Regions from separate parts of the Pseudomonas viridinivis genome, predicted to be linked through region 2. Evidence: predicted binding sites of a transcription regulator. Region 2 holds the regulator's gene; each other region holds the start of a gene.
The links. The regulator FliA, encoded in region 2, starts transcription of late flagellar genes. The targets are predictions, from matches to a motif close to CTAAAGTTTNNNNNNNNNNNGCCGNTAA.
Positions count from the first base shown of each region.

Region 1: the regulator FliA is predicted to act here: its motif matches at 1,486-1,513, upstream of AABC73_RS11255 (methyl-accepting chemotaxis protein).
Region 3: the regulator FliA is predicted to act here: its motif matches at 1,569-1,596, upstream of AABC73_RS12050 (methyl-accepting chemotaxis protein).

Region 1 covers NZ_CP151076.1:2,421,554-2,425,796, reverse strand. The annotation lists gene AABC73_RS11255 (methyl-accepting chemotaxis protein) at 1-1,403, opposite strand, end outside; gene AABC73_RS11250 (GFA family protein) at 1,653-2,135, shown strand; partial or broken gene AABC73_RS11245 (Rieske 2Fe-2S domain-containing protein) at 2,211-2,457, shown strand; partial or broken gene AABC73_RS11240 (IS110 family transposase) at 2,486-2,680, shown strand; gene AABC73_RS11235 (VOC family protein) at 2,746-3,123, opposite strand; gene AABC73_RS11230 (Fic family protein) at 3,120-4,214, opposite strand.
Region 2 covers NZ_CP151076.1:1,886,593-1,890,835, forward strand. The annotation lists gene flhF (flagellar biosynthesis protein FlhF) at 1-1,215, shown strand, start outside; gene fleN (flagellar synthesis regulator FleN) at 1,331-2,164, shown strand; gene fliA (RNA polymerase sigma factor FliA) at 2,161-2,901, shown strand; gene AABC73_RS08665 (chemotaxis response regulator CheY) at 3,193-3,567, shown strand; gene AABC73_RS08670 (protein phosphatase CheZ) at 3,587-4,243, shown strand, end outside.
Region 3 covers NZ_CP151076.1:2,597,116-2,601,358, reverse strand. The annotation lists gene AABC73_RS12060 (LysR family transcriptional regulator) at 1-248, shown strand, start outside; gene AABC73_RS12055 (aldo/keto reductase) at 272-1,267, opposite strand; gene AABC73_RS12050 (methyl-accepting chemotaxis protein) at 1,645-2,862, shown strand; gene AABC73_RS12045 (response regulator) at 2,873-3,241, shown strand; gene AABC73_RS12040 (STAS domain-containing protein) at 3,256-3,546, shown strand; gene AABC73_RS12035 (chemotaxis protein CheA) at 3,593-4,243, shown strand, end outside.

The sequences.
Region 1 (4,243 bases), 530 kb from region 2:
TCGCTCAGCGATACCCCAGCGCCTTGCGCCAGAGAAAGAGTTTCGCCCGCGCGCTGACTGCTGGTCTGCATCGATTCCAGCGCCTGAGCGGAACCACTGCGCATCGCCGTGACCATCTTGTCGATTTCCAGCGTCGACTGCTGAGTGCGGTGCGCCAGGGCCCGGACTTCATCGGCCACTACTGCGAAACCGCGTCCTGATTCCCCTGCCCGTGCGGCTTCAATGGCGGCGTTGAGTGCCAGAAGGTTGGTCTGCTCGGCAATCGAGCGAATCACGTCCAGCACCTTGCCGATATCCTGGGACTGATCCGCGAGGTTCTGCACCAGTTTCGAGGTTGCCTGAACGTTATCGGTAAGGGTCTGGATCGACTGCACCGTGTCCACCACCCGAGCCTGCCCGGCCTGGGCCGAAACGTTGGATTGGTTGGAAGCATCGGAAGTCGACACGGCGTTGCGCGCCACTTCTTCCACCGCCGAGGTCATCTCATTGATGGCGGTGGCCGCTTGATCGATTTCGGCGTTCTGCTGGTGCAGGCCACGGTAGCTGTCTTCGGTCACCGAATTGAGTTCAGTCGCCGCCGACGCTAGCTGGGTCGCCGAGCTGCCGATATGACGCATGGCCGAACGCAGATTGCCCTGCATTTTTTCCAGAGCGGCCAACAGACGTGTGACTTCGTCATTGCCATCCACGTGAATGGTTTGCGTGAGGTCGCCGGCGGCGACACTTTCAGCGGCGATCACGGCGGTGTGCAGCGGGCGCACGATACTGCGCGTCAACCACAAGGCCAGGACGATGGTGCCCAGCCCGGCAATGACCACGAAGAACAGGACGATGGTCTTTGATTTACTGTATTGCGCCTCGGCAGCCTGGCCTTCGGCGTCAACCTGATTTGCGTAGAACTCGCCAAAATCACTGAGTTGCTTGCCGGAACCGTCGACGATCGGCTTCATGTCCACCAGCAGCAGCTTATTCAGCGCGTCGCGGTCGTTCTGAGCCGCCAGGACGAAGGAACGCTCGAGCCCTTTCTGATAGTCGCCCAGCGTTATGCGGAACTGGTCATTGAGAACCTTTTCTTCCGGGGTATCGACAAAGGCGCTCAACGTATCGAGCTTTTTATTCAGGTCCTGATTACGTACATCCAGCTGACCGCGGTAGGTAGCGATGTTCTTTGGGTCTGGGTCCAGCGCCATACGCAGCGAGATAGTGCGGATACGCAGCATGTTTTCCCGAATATCGCTGACCACCCGCATGCTCGGCATCCAGTTGCTTTCAACCGCCAATTCGCTCTGGCGAATGGCCGACATCTGCGCCAACGCGAACCAACCCAGCAAAGCAACCAACAGGGAAATCAGGGTGAAGCCAAGGCCAGCGCGGCGGGCGATGGTCAAATTGCGTAGGTTCATGGCCATGAGCTCTTGTTATTGAACAGAAGGGTTATCAGGAAACAGGACTTGGCAGGCTTGAATTGTCCGACAACTTCAGACGCTATCGACTTGACCGCGCGCTTCTTGAGCGTTCCTGGGTAACAATTCTTTCATCCAGGCCAGAATTGTCCGACGAACGAAGACACTCAATCCGATATCCGCTTGTCTAGAACCTAAGTGCCTGGAGTTTTTTATCAGCGCTCAGGCATGTCTTGAGGAGATTTAGTCATGCATCTTGAAGGTTCCTGCCATTGCGGTGAGGTCGAGTTCAGCCTGAACAGCGCCCATCCGTATCCTTATCAACGCTGCTACTGCTCGATCTGTCGCAAGACACAGGGCGGGGGCGGCTATTCGATCAACCTCAGCGGCGACGCTAAAAGCCTGAAGGTCAAAGGCCGCGAACACATCGCGATTTATCACGCCAGGATGCGTGATGATCATCATGTGCATACCAGCAGCGCCGAGCGGCATTTCTGCAAACTGTGCGGCAGCGGCTTGTGGCTGTTCAGCCCCGAATGGCCCGAGCTGATCCATCCATTTGCGTCAGCTATCGATACCCCGCTGCCGACACCGCCTGAACACACGCATCTGCTGATCGATTCCAAGGCGTCGTGGGTGCAAGTGCAAGCCCACGAGGGCGATAAGCTGTTCGATGGTTTCCCCGAAGAATCCATTGCCGACTGGCACGAGCGCCTGGGCCTGGTCCGCTGACGATGTGGATTTTAGTTGCAGTGAACCTTGGCACCCGGCGCCTGACTCCCAACAAAAGCCTGCCAGGAGAAAGCCATGGCCCTGCCTACCGTCGCCCGCTTTGCTGATCTTGCCAAAGATCGCCGCAGCGAAATCAAGATCGGCGAACAGACCATTGTTCTGGTGCCCATCGGTGAGCAAGTGCGTACCTATCAAGGCAAATGCCCGCACGCGGGCGCACCGCTGGCCAAGGGCGCGATCTGTACTGAGCAAATTCGTGATCTCCGGGGATATGCCGCCGGATGAAACACCGCCGCTGCGGGAAGAAAGCTTCTATCGCGAGGTGAATTTTCTAATAGCGACGCCTTTCCAAACGCGGCGACTCGGAGTATCGGCGTCTGTTGCACAACAGCTCAATGGCGGCCAGTCGGTCTGAAACCTGGAAACCGTATTACCAAAGCTACCTGGCCCGAGGGTTCAAACCCACTCAAGCGCTGGTAGTCCTCGCCCGAAAGCTCGCGCGAGTCATGTTTGCCTTGATGAAAAGCCAGACGGAGTACACCCCAAACTTTATGCCTGGGGTTGCTCACGAACATAGCATCTCCAACGCGGTGGACGGGCGCTGGCCAATTCAAACCAGTTCTGAAATCTCGATCAGGTTCAAATCCGGATCACGCACATACACCGAGCGAATCGGCCCCGTGGCGCCGGTGCGCAGGATCGGGCCTTCGATAATCGGCCACTGCGCCGCGTTCAAATGCTTGATGACCTGCTCCAGCGGGATAGACGCGATAAAGCACAGGTCCAGCGCACCCGGCACTGGCACATGAGCCTTGGGCTCGAACTCATGCCCGCGGATGTGCAGATTGATTTTCTGATTGCCAAACCGAAACGCCATACGCCCGGCGCCGAAGGTTTCCAGCTGCATTCCCAACACGCGAGTGTAGAAATCCTTGGTGGCTTCGCCATCGACGGCGGTCAGTACCAGGTGGTCCAGATGATCGATCATGGTTGCGCTCGGTTGTTTGGTGGGTTTAGCGTGGCCGCGGGAGGCTTGCCGGATAACAGGAGGCGCGCCTTGTCGGTCAAGTAGTAGGCCTGCGCGGGACTGCGCGGTGAAGCAGGTTTGGTCATCTGGATGAGCCCGGCAACCAGTGCCGGGTTAAGGTAACTATTGCGAAACGACTGGCGATGCGTGAGCCCTAGATGCTCAATCAGCTCGGCAGCACCCAGTGCCTGACCGTTGCGCAAAGCTTCAAGAAGCCGCCGGACTTGTTCGGTCACTTGTGCGGCTACTTGTGCGGTAGCTTGTGCGGTCGGTTCAACACTCTGGATACTCAACGCAGCCGCTTCTGCGAGTGCCTGCTGTAGTGCGCTCAACATGAACTCTACAAACGGCGTGGCCTCAGCCAGTTGATCCGCCGCAGCCAGCGCTGCGGAGTAAGCTTCCTGCTGCTCGCGGATAACCGTCTCGACAGGAAGATAAGCCAGCATCGGTCGCCACTGGCTGAGCATGAGCGTTTGCCATAGTCGCCCCATCCGTCCATTACCGTCGGCAAATGGATGAATGAATTCAAATTCGTAGTGAAAAATGCAACTGGCGATCAGCGGATGGACTTGCGCAGTTGCTACCCAACCGAGCAAATCATCTATCAAGGTCCTGACCCGATTGGCCGGCGGAGCCATGTGCAAAAGTCGATTGCCACGATAGATGCCCACTCCTCCTTGCCTGAAGCAACCGGCATCATCAATCAATCCCAGCATCAGCAGGTTATGGGCAGCCAATAAATCGACACAGTTGCTCGGCCGCCATTGGGTCATCGCTTCATAGGCAGCGAAGGCATTGCGTACTTCCTGAATTTCCCGAGGCAAACCCAATACCCGCTGCCCATCGAGAACCGCAGTCACTTGCTCAACACTCAAGGTGTTGTTTTCGATGGCAAGGGACGCCTGAATCGTCCGTATCCGATTACCGCGTCGCAACATCGGCGCGTGACTGACTTCACCCAGGGCCGACAGCCGCCCCAATTCTTCGCTGATGTCCGCCACCAGGGAAAGCATTCGCGGGGTCAAGGTCACGGGAGGTTGGTATTTCTTCATGCATTCGATTCCAGGATCAATTCACTGCG
Region 2 (4,243 bases):
GAGCTGACTGCTGCGCTGGATTACAAGCTGTCTGCGCTGGCGCCTCGCGTGCCGAACATCGAGCTTGAAGACGAGCTGCGCAAAACCCAGTCGCGGATTGTTACCGCCCAGGCTGAACTGAACAATCGCGGCGACAGTGACCCGTCAGTCAATCGCCAGCTGTTCTCCGGCTTGCCGCTTAGCGCTGCCGACACGCATATCGAACCGACGCTCGAAGAGCCGCCGCGCCCATTCGTTCAAGCTCACGCAACCCCAGCGGAACCCGCCGGCGGCCAGCGCGCTTACGAAAACATGCGTTTCGAATTGAATGGTCTGCGTGAACTGCTGGAAGTCCAGCTGGGTTCGCTGGCCTGGAATCAACTGCAAGGCAGCCGTCCGCAACAGGCCAACCTGTGGCGTCGCCTGCAACGTATTGGTCTGTCCGGTCCGTTGTCCCGCGACCTGCTGGCAATGGTCGGCGAAATTGAAGAACCTCGTCAGGCCTGGCGCATGCTGTTGGCGCACCTGGCGCGGATGATTGCCACTCCGGAAATCGAGCCGCTCGAAGAGGGTGGCGTGATTGCCATGGTCGGCCCGGCTGGCATGGGTAAAACCACCACACTCGCCAAGCTGGCCGCGCGCTATGTGTTGAAGTACGGCGCACAGAACATCGCTCTGGTGAGCATGGACAGCTTTCGCATCGGCGCTCAGGAGCAGCTCAAGACTCTGGGCCGCATCCTCAACGTGCCGGTGACGCATGTCGATCCGGGCCAGTCGCTGGCTCAGGCACTGGAGCCGCTGTTGCGCAAGCGCGTGGTGTTGATTGACACCGCAGGCCTGCAAGCCAGCGATCCGGCCCTGCGCATGCAGCTCGAAAGCCTCGCCGGGCGTGGCATCAAGGCGCGTAATTATCTGGTGTTGGCAACGACCAGTCAGAAGCAAGTGCTGACCGCTGCCTACCACAGTTACAAACGTTGTGGCTTGTCCGGGTGCATCCTGACCAAGCTGGACGAAACTGCCAGCCTGGGCGAAGTACTCAGCCTGGCGATCAGTCATGAGCTACCTGTTGCCTACCTGACTGACGGGCCGCGAATACCTGATGATTTACACCTTCCGCGCCGGCACCAATTGGTTACCCGTGCGGTCAATGTGCAGATGCAGGAAGAGCCTAGCGAAGAAGCGATGGCGGATATGTTTGCCGACCTGTACCACAACCCCAGCAAGCGGGTGGGTTAGGTGAAACGAACTAATGGAATTTACCTGCATCGATGGTCTGCCACGCATTGTTCCTCAGCGAACGTGCAGCCCCCAATGTGGCTTCGGTCTACGCAAGACAAGGTAATGAAATAACATGGGCAGCATGCATCCCGTACAGGTGATCGCGGTGACCGGCGGCAAAGGTGGCGTCGGTAAGACTAACGTGTCAGTGAACCTATCGCTGGCCTTGGCCGAGCTTGGCCGGCGCGTCATGCTGCTGGACGCCGACCTTGGCCTGGCCAATGTCGACGTGTTGCTGGGGCTTACGCCCAAGCGCACCCTTGCCGATGTGATTGAAGGGCGTTGCGAATTGCGCGACGTACTCCTTCAGGGCCCTGGCGGGATTCGCATCGTGCCAGCCGCTTCCGGCACGCAGAGCATGGTGCACCTGACGCCGGCGCAGCATGCCGGTCTGATTCAGGCCTTCAGCGATATTGGCGATAACCTCGACGTACTGGTCATCGATACGGCCGCCGGCATCGGCGAGTCGGTGGTGAGCTTCGTGCGCGCTGCCCAGGAAGTCTTGCTGGTGGTGTGCGACGAGCCGACCTCGATCACTGACGCCTACGCGCTGATCAAGCTGCTCAATCGCGACTACGGCATGAATCGCTTCCGGGTCCTGGCCAACATGGCCCAGAGCCCGCAGGAAGGCCGCAACCTGTTTGCCAAGCTAACCAAAGTGACCGACCGCTTCCTCGATGTTGCCCTGCAATACGTCGGTGCGGTGCCTTACGACGAGTGCGTGCGCAAGGCGGTGCAGAAGCAGCGTGCCGTTTATGAAGCGTTCCCGCGCTCCAAATGCTCCCTGGCCTTCAAGGCTATTGCGCAGAAAGTCGACACCTGGCCGCTGCCGGCCAATCCGCGCGGTCATCTTGAGTTTTTCGTGGAGCGACTTGTTCACCAGACATTTGCGGGGCCTGTCCAATGACAGCCAGCGGCTACCAGATGTACAGCAAGACCTCCAAGAACTCGCAGTACGAGCTCATCGAGCGCTATGCGCCGCTGGTCAAGCGTATCGCCTATCACTTGCTGGCGCGCTTGCCGGCCAGTGTGCAGGTCGAGGACCTGATCCAGGCCGGCATGATCGGACTGCTTGAAGTGTCCACCAAGTACGACTGCACCAAAGGCGCGAGTTTCGAGACCTACGCGGGTATCCGGATTCGCGGCGCGATGCTCGATGAAGTGCGTAAAGGTGACTGGGCACCGCGTTCGGTTCACCGCAATACGCGCATGGTCAGTGACGCAATTCGCTCAATTGAAGCTAAAACAGGTCGTGACGCTAAAGATCACGAGGTTGCGGCCGAACTCCAATTGAGTCTCGATGATTATTACGGGATTTTGAACGATACCCTGGGCAGCCGGCTGTTCAGTTTCGACGACCTTTTGCAGGACGGCGAACATGAAGGGCTGCACGAGGACGGCGCAAGCGGTTCGCTTGAGCCATCGCGGGATCTGGAAGACGAACGTTTCCAGGCCGCGTTAGCAGATGCGATTGCCAATTTGCCAGAGCGCGAGCGACTGGTGTTGGCGCTGTACTATGACGAGGAGCTGAATCTCAAGGAAATCGGTGAGGTCCTTGGGGTCAGCGAGTCGCGAGTCAGCCAGTTACACAGCCAGTGCGCAGCTCGTTTGCGAGGGCGTTTGGGAGAGTGGCGAGCGCGTTGACAGGTGTGGCGCATCCGTAGGGTTGCGCTGTACGTGTAAGCCGGCTGTGCAAAGCGTTGTGTGGGGAGATGGACAAGGCGGGAACCGGTCATTGGCATTACTGCAAGCTGTTGGAAGGAGTTTTACCTTTCTGGCGGCACGCCGAACTGCTGCCCGGTTTCTTGACTGTTGATTTACCAAGCCCGTCGTCGTTTTAGTACAGCCGATGTGAGCTGTGCCGGTATTGATTGAACAGCGCGTTCAGGTGCTGAACGCGTTAAAGACTGCTTGGAGGTCGAATTGGACAAAAACATGAAAATCCTCATCGTTGATGACTTCTCAACGATGCGGCGGATCATCAAAAACCTGTTGCGTGATTTAGGATTCACCAACACGGCCGAAGCCGATGACGGGCTCACCGCGCTGCCAATGTTGCAGAGCGGTGCTTTCGACTTTCTGGTGACTGACTGGAACATGCCTGGCATGTCCGGCATCGACCTGTTGCGTCAGGTGCGCGCCGATGAACGACTCAAGCACCTTCCGGTGCTGATGGTCACGGCCGAAGCCAAGCGCGACCAGATCATCGAAGCCGCCCAGGCGGGCGTCAACGGTTATGTCGTGAAGCCATTTACGGCCCAAGTGCTGAAAGAAAAGATCGAAAAGATCTTCGAGCGCGTCAATAGCTGATGTTTGCCGCGAGGGTGCTATGGAGCATAAAGAGTCATCACAGGGCGACTTTGAGTCAACCCTGAAAAAACACGCGCATGAGCTGGTGATGTGCCTTGAAAAAGGCCGTTTCGGCGAAGCCGTGCAATTGATCCATGAGCTGAACCAGACTCGTGATCGCGGCTTGTATCAGGAAGTCGGCAAACTCACCCGCGAGCTGCACAGCGCAATCGTCAATTTCCAGATTGACCCGAACATGCCTCAGGCCAAGGAAGTGTCCCAGATCACGGATGCTACCGAGCGTTTGTCGTATGTTGTCAGGCTTACCGAAAATGCGGCCAACCGCACCATGGATCTGGTCGAGCAAAGCACGCCCCTGATGAATGGCTTGAGTACCGACGCCAAAGCGTTGAGCCAGGATTGGGGACGTTTCATGCGTCGGGAAATCGGCGCTGAAGAGTTTCGTGAGCTGGCTAAACGCGTCGACGGCTTTTTGACGCGTAGCGAGCGGGAAACCCACGAGGTTGCTGCCCACCTCAATGACATTCTGCTGGCCCAGGATTACCAGGACCTTACCGGTCAGGTCATCAAGCGCGTCACGCAATTGGTCACTGAAGTTGAAAGCAATCTGCTCAAGTTGGTGCTCATGGCCAGTCAGGTCGATCGCTTTGCAGGCATCGAACATGACGATGAATCC
Region 3 (4,243 bases), 710 kb from region 2:
TGAATACGTCGTCAGGTCTGCACAAGGCGGCACGCGCCGGTGCCGGGATCGCAATGATGCCCGACGCGCTGATCGAAGAAGACTTGCAGAGCGGCCGGCTGGTTGCGCTGCTACCGCAGTACCAGCTCCCCTGTCGGCCGATGCATTTGATGTACGCGCAAGATCGCTACCGATCGCCGAAATTGCGCTGTTTTGTGGATTTCGCGATGGAACTGTGGAGCAGGCCTGCGTCTGCCGAAAGAGCGTGACCTGAGCCACGATCCAGCGGCCGTTAGCGCGCCGCATCACCCCAGCGATATTCATGAGTGATGTCATCGAGCTGAGACTTGAGTTCCGCCTCCAGCACGAAATCCGCCGCCGCCAGCGTGTCGTCCAGTTGCTCAGGACGGCTGGCGCCAATGATCGCCGAAGTCACCAGCGGATTGGCCAGCACCCAGGCCACGGAGGTCGTGGTCATCGGCTTGCCAGCGTCGGTAATGACTTCCTTGAGTTTTGCGATGCTCTGGAATTCCCGCTCGTGCCAGTAGCGCTGCTGATACATCTCGCCAGCCTTGCCGACTGTTGCCGTGAATCGACCTTCGGAAGGTGCCTTGTCATGGGCGTGCTTGCCGGTGAGCAAGCCGCCAGCCAAGGGATTGTAAGGAATCACGGCCAGACGTTCTTCGCCAGCCAGTGGCAACAGCTCGCGTTCGATCTGGCGGAACAGCAGGTTGTAGCGCGGCTGGACGGACACGAAGCGGGTCAGCTTGAGGAAGTCGGCGCGACCCAGCATGCGCGCCAGCCGATAGGCGAGAAAGTTCGAGACGCCGATGTAACGCGCCTTGCCGTGGCGGACGATGATATCCAGTGCTTCGAGGGTTTCTTCGAGCGGTGTGCTTGGATCGTCCGAATGCAGCTGGTAAAGATCGACATAGTCGGTGTTCAGGCGCTTGAGCGACGCTTCAATGGCGCTGAGCAAGTGCTTGCGTGAAGCCCCGCGCTGCCAGGCCTGCTCGCCCATTATTCCGCACGCCTTGGTGGCCAGAATGTAATCGTCGCGCTTGCCCTTGAGCCAACTGCCGACGATTTCTTCGGTACGGCCAACAGTGTCAAGTTTTGCGCCCAGTGGATACACGTCGGCGGTGTCGATGAAATTGACCCCGGCCTCGGCGGCCCGGTCGATGATCTGGTGCGAGACCTGTGCATCGGTTTGCAGCCCAAACGTCATGGTACCTAGACACAGCCGGGAAACACTGAGGCCAGTGTTACCAAATTGTCGGTATTGCATGGTGTTTCTCCTCGGATTGGAAAGACAACAACTGACTGACTCACCTCGGCCCGGAGCAGTATCGCTTGGTCACTGTTGCACCGGGGCCAATAGCTGACTGAAGCAAATCCACGCTTGCTGTGCGTCCGGATGTGGACCTTCGATCACGCAAATTGATCGCACAGCTTTTTTTATGGCTATGTGCCATCATCTTGTTCTTGAATGTCCCGACTTCGACCTGACAGGTCATAAGGAGCCTGCATGCCAATGACCGATGATGACCACTATTCCAGACGATCTGACGACCGGTCCGGCTCTGGGGCTCAAGTCTGGATCGGCGGAGCAGATAACTCATTGTTCGCATTATTTCGAATGTGTGACTGTTCAAGGATTGAACCATGATGCCCGGCCAAACCGCTCGCTCATCCCAAAAAGTCCATGTGCCCTTCCTCTGGCTGCCGTTGCTTCCCGCCGTTGCTGCGGCAATCGTCACGCTAACGCTTGAAGGCCCAACCCGTCAAAGCCTGGGCTTCGGTGCTGCGATACTGGTTGTTGGTTTCGCTGCCAGCTGGTGGAGCACTCGCTCACAACGCGTGCGAATCAATGAAGCTATCGCCACTGCCGTTGCCTTGCATGAGCAGCAGGCCAGTGAAAACCCTTCGCTGAAATCCGCGGCACAACTCAACGAAGTCTTTCTCGGTGCAATGCCCATCTGGGCCAAGCAGGTAGAAAGCTCACGTCAGCAGACCGAAACCGCAATCGTCTCGCTGGCCACCCGCTTCACCAGTATTTCTTCGCGGTTGCAGGACACGGTTCAGGCGTCACAGCAGGCTGCGGGTGAACTGTCCGGACATAGCGCCGGTGGCGCACAGCACGCGCTGGCCCAGAGTGACGGCGAGTTGGTGCAAGTCATCGATTCTCTGAAGGCGACGCAAACCAGTCGCGATGAAACCCTGACTCAAGTGCGCAATCTGACCGCCTACACCGGTGAGCTCAGAACCATGGCTGCCGACGTCGCGGCAATCGCAGCGCAAACCAACCTGCTCGCGCTCAATGCGGCCATCGAAGCCGCTCGTGCCGGAGAAGCCGGACGCGGGTTTGCCGTGGTCGCTGACGCAGTGCGCAGCCTGTCGAGCAAGTCCAGCGAAACCGGGCAACAGATGTCCGCAAAAGTCGACATCATCAACAATGCCATCACCCAACTGGTGCAAGCGGCCTCGAGCGGCGCAGACCAGGACAGCAACTCGGTCGCGACCTCCGAAAGCAGCATCCAGCAGGTGCTGGAGCGCTTCAAGACCGTCACCCAACGCCTTGCCGAATCCGCCGAAATGCTGCAACAGGAAAGCTTCGGCATTCGGGACGAACTCACCGACGTATTGGTCAGTCTGCAATTTCAGGATCGGGTCAGCCAGATCCTGACTCACGTGCGCGACAACATAGATTCGCTGCACGCGCATCTGCAGCAGGTCAGTCAATCGCCTGAACAGACCGCCTCCCTCAATGCTCGCGATTGGCTGGCACGAATGGAGGCCACCTACGCCACTGACGAACAGCGTCATACCCACCGTGGCGGCACTGGCGCACAGCAGAATTCACAGGAAATTACCTTCTTCTAAGGAGAGCCTCATGGCTAAAAGTGTATTGGTTGTCGATGACTCCAGCAGTGTTCGGCAGGTGGTCGGCATTGCCTTGAAAAGTGCGGGATATGACGTGATCGAAGCCAGTGACGGCAAGGATGCGCTGGGCAAGCTCAATGGCCAGAAAGTGCACCTGATCATCAGCGATGTGAACATGCCCAACATGGATGGCATCACCTTCGTCAAGGAGGTCAAGAAGCTGGCCAACTACAAGTTCACGCCGATCATCATGCTGACCACCGAATCCCAGGAATCGAAAAAGCTGGAAGGCCAGGCCGCCGGTGCCAGAGCCTGGGTGGTCAAGCCGTTCCAGCCCGCGCAGATGCTGGCGGCAGTTTCCAAGCTGATCCTGCCCTGACAACGGAGGCTGCCATGCCACTCCTGTGCGAGACATCCAATGACACGGCGCGCGTGCACATCGACGGTGAATTGACGATCTACACCGCCGCAGAACTTGCCGCACAACTGCTGCCACGCCTGGGAGGAACCCCGCGCATGGAAATCGATTTGTCGCAGGTTACCGAAATCGATGGCGCAGGCCTGCAGCTACTAATGCTCGCCAGCCGCGAAGCCTCCAGAGCCGGTACCGATCTGACCCTGACGGGCCGCAGCAAGGCAGTCATGGAAACGCTTGAACTGTGCAACCTGGCCGAAGCTATCTAACGATTTGTCGGTTTGCATCCTGCAACACACGTCAAAGGAAATGAGCGTGAGCATTAACCTTGATCAGGCACAACAAACCTTCATCCTCGAAGCTCGCGAGCTGTTGCAGGCGATGGAAGGGTCGCTGCTGCAACTGGAAAACGAGCCCGACGACGATGACGCCATCGGCGCTGTATTTCGCGCTGCCCACACTATCAAGGGTTCTGCGGGACTGTTCGGGCTAGACGCGATTGTCAGCTTCACCCACATCGTCGAAGACGTTCTGGACCGTTTGCGCGAAGGCAGCATTACCGTGGATGCCGCACTTATTGCGGTGCTCCTCAAGTCCGGCGACCACATGCTGGAACTGATCGAGGTCGTCGCCAGCCAGGGCGCGCAATTGCAGGCCCCGGCGCTGGCCCGGGAATCTGCGCTGCGCCAGGCCCTGCAAAACTATCAGGCGCCCGGCGCGGCCCAGGACACATCGCCCGCCAAAGAACCTGCCGTTGAAAGTGGCGCAGGACTGCCTGCCAGCGCAACGCTCTGGCACATCAGCCTGCGTTTTGGCGTTGACGTTTTCCGCAACGGTATGGATCCGCTGTCGTTTCTGCGCTACCTCAACACCCTCGGCGAAACCGTCGAAATCGTCACGCTGTCCGACGGCATGCCTGCTCTGGAAGCCTGGGACGCGGAGTCCTGCTACCTGGGCTTCGACATC